Linked DNA regions of Salipiger abyssi. The protein of the gene in region 1 interacts with the protein of each later gene in a pairwise test. Links are inferred from orthologs where the notes say so. Each region holds a gene or a part of one and is shown in the gene's direction. Other genes may lie near its edges.

What was found.
Region 2: the proteins of Ga0080574_RS20745 (region 1) and rlmB interact in binary tests that used the Escherichia coli proteins (3 or more experiments, as listed by UniProt). The link is inferred for Salipiger abyssi from one-to-one orthologs.

What each region holds. Positions count from the first base shown.
Region 1 is NZ_CP015093.1:3,527,779-3,535,667, forward strand. What follows is about bases 1-2,942. They hold Ga0080574_RS20745 (NAD(P)H-hydrate dehydratase), read left to right. Parts: upstream 1-635; coding sequence 636-2,249; downstream 2,250-2,942. Other genes in these bases: glnA (type I glutamate--ammonia ligase), read right to left, coding at 1-62; Ga0080574_RS20740 (P-II family nitrogen regulator), read right to left, coding at 124-462; Ga0080574_RS20750 (TRAP transporter large permease), read right to left, coding at 2,523-2,942. Also shown: more of Ga0080574_RS20750, read right to left, coding at 2,943-3,950; Ga0080574_RS20755 (TRAP transporter small permease subunit), read right to left, coding at 3,952-4,749; Ga0080574_RS20760 (TRAP transporter substrate-binding protein), read right to left, coding at 4,826-5,887; Ga0080574_RS20765 (DUF2867 domain-containing protein), read left to right, coding at 6,114-6,602; Ga0080574_RS20770 (DinB family protein), read left to right, coding at 6,779-7,294; acuI (acryloyl-CoA reductase), read left to right, coding at 7,417-7,889. UniProt on the Escherichia coli protein: Bifunctional enzyme that catalyzes the epimerization of the S- and R-forms of NAD(P)HX and the dehydration of the S-form of NAD(P)HX at the expense of ADP, which is converted to AMP.
Region 2 is NZ_CP015093.1:288,763-291,509, forward strand. It holds rlmB (23S rRNA (guanosine(2251)-2'-O)-methyltransferase RlmB), read left to right. Parts: upstream 1-857; coding sequence 858-1,637; downstream 1,638-2,747. Other genes in the region: Ga0080574_RS05005 (calcium-binding protein), read left to right, coding at 1-477; Ga0080574_RS05015 (hypothetical protein), read left to right, coding at 1,728-2,024; ribB (3,4-dihydroxy-2-butanone-4-phosphate synthase), read left to right, coding at 2,160-2,747. UniProt on the Escherichia coli protein: Specifically methylates the ribose of guanosine 2251 in 23S rRNA.

The sequences.
Region 1 (7,889 bases):
CGGATGTCGACATAGGCGACCTCCTCGTTCTTCATCAATTCGAGAACGTCCTTAATGCTCATTCCCTTCTTCCCTTTCTGTGACGTGATACTTTTTTGGGTCCGGTTGGTTGGGTGCGGCCGCTCAGAGCGCGTCCGAGCCGGATTCGCCGGTGCGGATCCGGATGGCCTGTTCCACGGGGCTGACGAAGATCTTGCCGTCGCCGATCTTGTCGGTCTTGGCGGCCGAGATGATGGCTTCGATGGCGGCGTCGACCTGATCGTCGTCCAGAACCACCTCGATCTTCACCTTGGGCAGGAAGTCGACCACGTATTCGGCGCCGCGATAGAGCTCGGTATGGCCCTTCTGGCGGCCGAAGCCCTTCACTTCGAGGACCGAAAGACCCTGGATGCCCGCATCCTGAAGTGCTTCTTTCACTTCGTCGAGCTTGAACGGCTTGATGATCGCCTCGACCTTTTTCATGGTCCCTGTCTCCTCGTAATCCCGTGTCGGACCCTGCCAGATCACTTCTGTTCGGCGCCCACAATCGGATAGGCTACCGGGGCAGGGGGTGCATAGGGGGATTCCTACATCCCGCATAAATTTTGTGCAATCCGCCATTTCGGCGGGCAAAATGAAAACACGGGGAAACGGGCATGGCAGAGCTTCTGACGGCGGCGCAGATGCGGGCAATCGAGACGGCGGCGATGGCCTCGGGAGAGGTCAGCGGGCTGGAGCTGATGGAGCGCGCCGGCGCCGGGGTCGTGGCGGCGATTATGCAGGAATGGCCGGAGCTTGAAGCCGCAGCGCAGCGCGCGCTGGTGCTCTGCGGGCCGGGCAATAACGGCGGCGACGGCTTTGTGATCGCGCGACTTCTGGCAGAGCGCGGCTGGGAGGTCGAGGTCTATCTTTACGGCGATCCCGGGCGTCTGCCGCCCGATGCGCGGACGAATTACGAGCGCTGGCGCGAGATCGGGACGGTTCAAAGATACGAGGACGACGGCCCGGAGGCGTTCTGGCTCGATCCCGAACTGTGTCGCGAGCAGACGGTTTTGATCGACGCGCTGTTCGGCACCGGTCTGACGCGCCCCGTAGAGGCGTTCAACGCCGTGGGGTGGGCTACGCAGATCTCGGAATGGCGGCTGCCGCGGGATCAGCGCCGGGGGGCGTATCCGGCGGTGCGGGTGGTCGCGGTCGATCTGCCGAGCGGGCTCTGCGCGGATTCGGGACGGCGTCTGCGCAGCGCCCGGCCGCCGCAGGAGCTCGAAGAGATCCGCGCCGATCTGACGGTCACTTTTCACGCCCGAAAGCTGGGTCATGTGCTGGCCGAGGGGCCGGCGCTGTGCGGCAAGGTCGTGGTCGCGCCGATCGGACTGGAAACACTGCGCCGGCCGCGCGCCGCGCGCGAGCAGCGCGCCACTCTGGTCGGGCCGCCCGACGGGCTGGGCAAGGCGGGCGGCGGGCACAAATACAGCCACGGCCACGCGCTGGTGCTGAGCGGCGGCTTCGGGCGCACCGGGGCGGCGCGACTGGCGGCGCGCGCGGCGCTGCGGGTGGGGGCCGGGCTGGTGACGCTGGGCGCGCCGGGGGCGGCGCAGATGGAGGTGGCGGCACAGATCACCGCGCTGATGCTGCGCCGGGTGGAGGAGGCCGAGGATCTCGCCGCGCTGCTTGGGGATGCGCGGCTCAACGCGCTCTGCCTCGGGCCGGGGCTGGGGCAGGACCGGGCGCGCGATCTGGTGCCGGTGGCGCTGGAGGCGGGCCGCGCGGTGCTGCTCGACGCCGATGCGCTCTCGGCCTTTGCCGGAGATCCCGACGAGCTGTTCGACATGCTGCACGAGGGCTGCGTTCTGACCCCGCATGGCGGCGAGTTCGCGCGGCTCTTTCCGGATCTGGCGGAGCAGCTCGCCGCGCGGCCCGAGAGCGGCCCGGCATTTTCCCGCGTCGATGCGGCGCGCGAGGCGGCGCGGCAGGCGGGCTGTACGGTGCTGCTCAAGGGGCCCGACACGGTGATCGCGGCGCCGGACGGGCGCGTCTCGGTGCATGCGGCGGTGGGGGCGCGGTCGGCGCCCTGGCTGGCCACGGCAGGGGCGGGCGACGTGCTCGCCGGGCTCATCGCCGGGCTGATGGCGCGCGGGCTGTCGCCGTTCCAGGCGGCTTGTTCCGGCGCCTGGCTGCATGTGGAGGCGGCGCTGGCCTTCGGGCCGGGGCTCATCGCCGAGGATCTGCCCGAGGCGCTGCCGGGGGTGCTGCGAGGGTTGGCTGGGTGAGCGACGGGTGCGGTGGGCAGATTGCCCACCCTACGGGGTGTGAACGCGCCGCGCTATCGCCGGCCCGTGGGTTTGCGAGCCGCGCTTTGACCCTCTCGATTTATCCTGGCCAAATCCGAATGACCTCAACAGGCGGCGCTAACGTCACAAAATCGCCAGCCCGCCCGAACGGGCCGGCGATGGCGCGGCGCCCTTCGGGCTTGTTCCGCGCTCGGGCACCGTTCGTAGGGTGGGCAATCTGCCCACCGCACCGGTGCCACACACGCGAGTCACTCAGTCCCCATAGGCCACCGATGGCAGCCAGGTTGTCAGCGCCGGGAATTCGAAGACGATGAACAGTCCCAGAAGCTGCAACAGCACAAAGGGGATGATCCCGCGATAGATATGTGCCAGCGACACGCCCGGCGGGCAGACGCCCTTGAGGTAGAACAGCGCGAACCCCACCGGCGGTGTCAGGAACGAGGTCTGCAAGGTCACCGCCACCAGAATGGCGAACCACACCACCTGCGGGTCGCGCACCTGATCGAAGCCCGGCACCGCCAGCTCCAGCCCCTGAATGATCGGCAGCATCAGCGGCATGATGATGATGGTGATCTCGATCCAGTCGAGCAGGAAGCCCAGACAGAACACGATGAGCAGGATGAAGGTCACCGTCAGATAGGGGTTGTCGAAGGCCGAGAGCACCAGTGTCTGCACGATCTCGTCGCCGCCATAGCGCCGCAGCACATAGGCGAAGAAATTCGCCGCCAGAAAGATCCCGACGATGTAGCCGGAGGTGTTCAGCGTCGACCGTGCCACCTCGCGGAACACCTTCCAGTTCAGCTTGCGGGCAAAGACCGCCAGCAGCGTCGCACCCATGGCGCCCAGCCCCGAGGCCTCGGTCGGTGTCGCGAGCCCGACAAAGATCGAGCCGAGCACCAGCAGGATGAGGAACATCGGCGGCACCACCGCCACCAGCACCTCGCGGACCTCCGCCCAGCCGACACGTTCGGTGCGTTCCGGCGCCGGCATCGCGTCGGGCGAGATGATCCCGTAGATCACGATAAAGACGATATAGAGCGCCCCCAGGATCAGCCCGGGAAACAGCGCTCCCATGAAAAGATCGCCCAGCGAGATCGCCAGCTGATCCGACATGATCACCAGCATGATCGAGGGCGGGATGAGAATGCCCAGCGTGCCGGCGCTGGCGATGGTGCCGGTGGCGATGGGCTTGGAATAGTTCTGCGCCATCATCGCGGGCAGGGCCATGACGCCGAGCAGCGTGACCGAGGCGCCGATGACACCGGTGGAGGCGGCGAGGATGATGCCGATCAGCATGACGGTCAGCGACAGCCCGCCGCGCAGGCTGCCAAAGAGCTTTTGCATCGCATGCATCATGCGCTGCGCCACGCCGGACTGATCCAGCATCAGCCCCATATAGATGAACATCGGCAGCGCCACGAGCACCGGGTTCTTGATCGTGTTGCCAAAGATCCGGCCCGAGAGCGCCTGCAACTTGCGGTAGTCGATGCCGGTGCGGTCGAACTCGATGATGCCCTTGAAGACATTGCGATAGGGGTCGAGCGCGATCTCGGCCACCAGCACAAAGATCAGGCTGACGCCGACCAGCGCAAAGGCCACCGGAACGCCGCGAAAGAGCAGCCAGATGAAGGTTGCGAACATCGCCGCGACGGCGATCTCGTTGATCGTGAGCCACTCCATCTCAGGCCTCCCTGCGGGCGAAAAGCCGCGCGATGAGGATCGCGGCGACGGTCAGGAGCAGTGCGACAAGCACCGTCCAGCGCATCTCCTGCTGGCCGAATTCGAGCGCGCCAAAGACCGGCAGGCGGCTGACATCGCGGGCGCTCATCTCCGGGTCGCGGGTGGCGTAAAGGATACCGAAGAGGCTGTAGTAGAACGCGAGGTTGATCGCGTAAGCCACGGAAGGGAAAGCGAAAAGCATCTGCTTCCAGAGCGCGGGGCGGGTGAGTTTCGACAGCAGCCGCAGATAGACCGACCAGACCGCCACGGCGATGAAGACGAAGCTCACATTCATGAAGCTCTTGAGTATCCAGAGATTGTGCAGGCCGTTGGGGCTGTCCGACCCCTCATCGGCGCGGATCGAGGTCAGCGCGTAATCGAGCGTCACGTCCCAGCACAGGATGATGAAGGGCAAAAACAGCCAGACCAGCGCAAAGATATCGGTGGCGATGCGTTTTCGCTGCGCGAAATTGTCGTAGAAGATATCCACCCGCACATGGCTGTTGGTGGTGACCGCGTAACCGATCCCCATCAGCACGGCGGCGCCGTAGAGCCACCATTGCAGATCGTCGAGCCAGGCCTGATTGTGCCCGGCCTGGCGCAACACCACCTGCGCGCAGATCGCCACCATCAGGACCGGAAACAGCCAGGCGGCCAGATTGGAGATCTGGATGACGGCCCGGTCGCCGCGATTCTGCTCGTTCCGCCCGATCTCTCCCGGATCGGAGATCGCGGCCACGACCTCGTGTTGCTCGGCCATCGCGCCTGCCTCCCTCGCGCAAGTCAAGAAACCGGGGCGGATGCGCCGCCCCGGCCGGTGTCAGAATCGCTGCGGCTTACTGCCCGGCGACCGAGAGATAGGGGCGCGGCAGGTAGATATTGTTGCCCCAGAGCTTGTAGCCCTCGCGGAATTCCTGAAGGTCGGCCCAGACCTCGGCAAAGAACTCATCCTCCGCCGCCAGCTCGTCGGCCACCTCCAGCCAGGCACGCTCGAACTGCTGAAGCTGCTCTTCGTTCCAGTTCTTGATCTGCACGCCGTGTTCCTCGACGTTTTCCTTCATCGCCGGGAAGTTCTTGGCCTCGCCCTCGGCGAAGTTGTCGGCGAGGTTGGCCATGCAGGCGATCTCGATCTGGTTCTGCGCGACCTCGTCGAGATCCTCCCAGCGGTCCTTGTTGATCAGCAGCTCGAACATGGTCGAGGGCTGGTGCCAGCCGGGGAAGTAGTTGTATTTCGCGATGTTGTAGAAGCCGAGATTGGCATCGACCAGCGGCATCGAGAATTCGGTCGCGTCGATGGCGCCGCGCTCCAACGCCGGGAAGATGTCGCCCCCCGCCAGCAGCGAGGTCGAGACGCCCAGCTTTGCCATGACCTCGGCGCCGAGCCCGAAAAAGCGCATGTTGAGCCCCTTGAGATCGTCCATCGAGTTGATCTCTTTCTTGAACCAGCCGGAGGTCTCGGGCGCGTACATGCCGCAGAGGATGACCTTCACGTTGTAGCCGTTGTCGTCGTACATCTGCTGGAAGTACTTCATGCCGTCATCGTAGAGCATCCAGGCCAGCATCTCGCCCGGCTCGGGGCCGAAGGGCACGGCGGCGAAGAGGCCGGCGGCGTTCATCTTGCCCTGCCAGTAGCCGGAGGTCGAATAGGCCGCATCGACGGACCCGTTCGAGGTGGCATCCAGCATCTCCAGCGCCGGCACCAGTTCGCCGGGGTTGAAATGCTCGAATTCCACCTCGGTGGAGATCGAGTTGATCTTTTCGACGAAATTGACGGATGCGGTGCCAAGGATCGGCAGGTTGTTCGCATAGCCGCTGGTCATTTCGAACAGCTCCTGTGCCGAGGCGGCGCCCGACATGGCGAACGAGGCGGCAAGGGCCGCCGCGAGGGTCGTTTTCATTGTGGTCTCCTCCCTGATGAGCACCCCCTCCCAAGGGCGCGTGGCGGGCCGGGGCCTGCCAGTGTTCGGACGCTAACGGAGCCGTGATCGGCTGTGAATACCCAATAATGCGTAATCCCGCGCCGATGCCGCTACGTCGGGCAGTGTGTCGCATGTCGCCGCCGGGCGGCCCCGGCTAGCGTCTGGCGCGGGCCTTGCGCGCGCTGTGGCGAGGGAAGGAAAGACCATGATCCTGCACGGGGACACCCATCTGCTGCGGCCGCCCGAGGAGCTCGACTATCATGACACGCGTGTGCTGGCGCTGCCGCATCCGCTCACCGCGCTCGAGGCGTGGAACCTTATGGTCGCGGAGCCACTGCCGGTGATGCGGACGGCCTTTGCGCTGCGCGATGCGATCTCCGCGCGGTTCGGCGTGAAGCGGATCGGCGGGTTTTCCGGCCGGCAGGCGCAGACCGTGCAGGTGGGGGACCGGCTGGATTTCTTTCTGGTCGAACATGTCTCTGATGAGGCGTTGGTACTGACCGAGCGCGACCGGCATCTCGACGTGATGACCACGATCACCACGAGCGGCGCGCGCCTGACGGTCACCTCGTCGGTGGTGACGCATAATCTCTTCGGACGGGCCTATATGCTGCCGGTCGGCTTTGCGCATAAGGTGATCGTCAACGCCCTGCTGCGCCGCGTCGCGCGGCGGCTGCGGGCCGGGAGCGCGTGACAGGCGCGCCCGCGCGGCGGACCGGGGGCTGGCGCACAAAGCGGCGCGCGTGCTCCGCCGAGATGTGCCCGGGGCCGGGACGCTTGCAGAGCGATGGGGTTTCCGTTTCAGTGACAGGGAATTGGATGTCCTGCGCCGCGCGGCGCGGTGCCGCCGAACCACCGGAGCCGGAAACGATGCTGAGCCCTGATCTTGCGCTGAGCCTGGCGCGCTACAACGCCTGGCAGAACCGTCAGATGAAGGACGCGCTCGAAGCCTTGCCCGAGGCCGAGCTGCGCGCCGAGCGCGGGGCATTTTTCGGCACGATCTTCGCCACGGTGAACCATCTGCTCTGGGGCGACCGGATCTGGATGAGCCGCTTTGCCGGATGGCCGGCGCCGGAGGGCGGGATTCCTCAAAGCACCGAGATGACGCCGACCCTGTCGGTCTGGAGCGCCGAGCGGTTCCGCGTGGATTCGCGCCTGATCCTGTGGGCGGAGGAACTGGGGGCGCTCGATCTCAAGGGCGATCTGCGCTGGTATTCCGGCGCCACCGGGCGCGAGCAGGTCAAGCCGCTGGGGCTCTGCGTGGCGCATATGTTCAATCACCAGACCCATCACCGCGGCCAGGTGCATGCCATGGTGACGGCGGCGGGCGGCACGGGCTGGACCAGCGATCTGGCCTTCATGCCGGAAGAGGGCCCCTGGCTCTGAGCGACGGCCCTCCGGCGGGGTTTGGGGGCGCTGCCCCCTCGGCACATGCGTGCCTTCCCCCGGAGGTATTTGGAGAAAGATGAAAGCCATGCGGGCATGTCCCGTGGCGAGAGGAGGATCGGATGTTCAAGGCGCTGATGGTGGAAAAGGATGCCGAGAGCGGCAAGACCTCGGCTTCGGTAACGGAGATCGGGCTGGAGGATCTGCCCGAGGGCGAGGTGACGGTCGCGGTCGAGTATTCGACGCTGAACTACAAGGACGGGCTCTGTATCGGGCCGGGCGGCGGGCTGGTGCGGAACTATCCGCATGTGCCGGGGATCGACTTTGCCGGCACCGTCGAAAGCTCGCAGGATCCGCGCTATGCGCCGGGCGACAAGGTGGTGCTGACCGGCTGGCGTGTGGGCGAGGCTCATTGGGGCGGCTACGCCCAGAAGGCGCGGGTCCGGGCCGACTGGCTGGTGCCGCTGCCCGAGGGGCTCGACACGAGGCAGGCGATGGCGGTGGGCACGGCGGGGTTCACCGCCATGCTGGCGGTGATGGCGCTGGAAGATCACGGGCTCACCCCCGGCCGGGGGCCGGTTCTGGTTACCGGCGC
Region 2 (2,747 bases), 3.2 Mb from region 1 along the record:
GTCATCGAGGAAAATGCGATCACCGGCGGCGATCCCGAAACCGGTACGTTCGACGGAACCTACGCCAATACGGTCAACGACATCTTTGGCGGTGCCGGGAGCGACACGTTCCAGGCAACTGTCAATGAGGGCATGTTGAGCGAAAGCGAGATACCAGATTATTTTATCGACAATGTTCTTCAGGAGGATGGCACGCTGCTGCTCGACGTCACGCGGATCGCCGATTTCGAGCCGGGTGTCGATATGCTCCTGATCGACGGCGATCCGCTGGATGACGGCTTTACGCTTTCCAATGCGCGAATCGAATATACTGCCGATGCCGAGGGCAATGCCGGCTCGGAGGTGATCCTGCGTTACGAAAGCGAAACGGACTCCGCCCGCGATGTGGTGATCACTCTGGACGGGGCCACGGTAACCTGGGACGATATCGCCTTCAGCGGCGACCAGATCCCGGAGCTGGCGCCAATCGCCGCATAACGGCACAGCAAGCGGCGCCGCTTCCGCTCACCGGCCGGCGCCCTTCCGGCAAATCCGGCAGTTTTTAGCGCACCCCACCGGGCGCCATCACGCGTGCAGCGCTGCCCCGGCACCAGGGGCGCGGTCGGTGACGTGTTTGATTTCCAGATTGAATGTCAGAGGGAAAGTGGTGGGCGACCTTGGAATCGAACCAAGCGTGCGTCTCCGCGAGGGAGTTACAGTCCCCTGCCACACCTTGCGGCCTGTCGCCCACTTTCCCGCCGGTGACCCGGCGTGGTGGGCTGATTACAGTCGACCAAAACCATCGTCAACAGGAAAATCCCTTGCGATGCGGACAGCAGAGAGGCAAGGGAACGGCACCGCAGGAAAAGGGGCGTGTCATGGCGAAAAAACCGAAATGGGTGGTGGAAAAGGAGCAGGCGAAAAAGGCCCGCTCCGCGGAAACCGTCTGGCTCTTCGGTCTGCACGCGGTGCGCGACGCGCTGGTGAATCCGCGCCGCGAGAAGCTGCGCCTGATCGTGACGCCCAACGCGCAGATAAAACTCGCCGACGCCATCGAAGCGGCAGGCATCGCCCCCGAGATCCACGACCCGCGCAAGTTCCAGGCGCCGCTCGATCCGCAATCGGTGCATCAGGGGGCGGCATTGGAGGTCAAACCGCTCGACTGGGGGCGACTCGCCGATGTGGCGCTCGGCGACGGCACCCGCCCGCCCCGGCTGGTGCTGCTCGACCGGGTGACCGATCCGCATAACGTCGGCGCCATCCTGCGCTCCGCGGAGGTGTTCGGCGCGCAGGCGGTGATCGGCACGTTGCACCATTCGGCGCCCGAAACCGGGGCGCTGGCCAAGACCGCAAGCGGCGCGCTCGAACGCCAGCCCTATCTGCGCGAACGCAACCTCGCCGATACGATCCACGCGCTTCAGGAGATGGGCTATCTGGTGCTCGGGCTCGACGGCGAGGCCGAAGGCACCATCGAAGAGGCGCTCGACGGGCTGCGCGACCGCGCCGTGGCGCTGGTGCTGGGGGCCGAAGGTCCGGGTCTTCGGGAAAAGACGAAAGACACCGTGGACCGGCTGGTGCGCATCGACTTCGCCGGGGGGTTCGGCTCGCTCAATGTCTCGAACGCGGCGGCGGTCGCGCTCTATGCAGCGCGCCCGTAAATCAGCGCTCTATGCAGCGCGCCCGTAACCTCGCCTGATCTTCCCGACCGGCGCTTGCAGCCTGCCCCGCGCCGGCCCATATCGGATCCCATGCCGACCACCAAGATCGCCACCTGTTCCTATTGCGGCACCCGCGCCGCGCTGATCCTCGATGCCGGGCGGCACGAGCTGGTCTGCGCCTCCTGTGGCGCGCCGCTGCACGAGCTGAAACAGCTCCGCCCCGAGCGGGTCGAACGCGACGCCCCGCGCCACCGCCCTTCGGCCTTTCGCGAAAACCCGAAAAAGCGCCACAAGGCGCCGCGGAAGGCCAAGACAAAAAAGAAGAAATCCTTCGGCAGGAAAGCCGCCAAGGGGCTTTTTGACCTGCTCGACGACATCTTCGACTGACCCCGGCCCTTCATCTTTCTCCAAATACTCCAAAAGCCGTGGTCACCGCCACGCGCAAAGCGGCCCGACTCAAAACCGCCCTAGCCATTTCCGCCGGTTTCTCTTATCTGGCAGGAACGATACAGGAGGCGCGAGATGGCCGATTACGAAACCCCGGGGCCCGTCGAGACGGACTGGACGGATGCGATTTCCTCGGTCGAGGAGATCATCGAGGATGCCCGCAACGGGCGCATGTTCATCCTGGTCGATCATGAAGACCGCGAGAACGAGGGCGATCTGGTGATCCCCGCGCAATGGGCGACCCCCGACGCAATCAATTTCATGGCCACTCACGGGCGCGGGCTGATCTGCCTCTCGATGACGGCGGAGCGCTGCGACCAGCTCGGCCTCCAGCTCATGTCCACCAACAATTCCTCGCGCCACGAGACCGCCTTCACCATCTCGATCGAGGCGCGCGAGGGGGTCACCACCGGCATCTCCGCCGCCGACCGCGCCAAGACCGTGGCCGTGGCCATCGACGCCGCCAAGGGCGCGCAGGATATCGCGACCCCCGGCCATGTCTTTCCGCTGCGCGCCAAATCCGGCGGCGTGCTGGTGCGCGCCGGCCATACCGAGGCGGCGGTCGACGTCTCGCGCCTCGCCGGGCTCAACCCCGCGGGCGTGATCTGCGAGATCATGAACGAGGACGGCACCATGTCGCGCCTGCCCGAGCTGGTCGCCTTC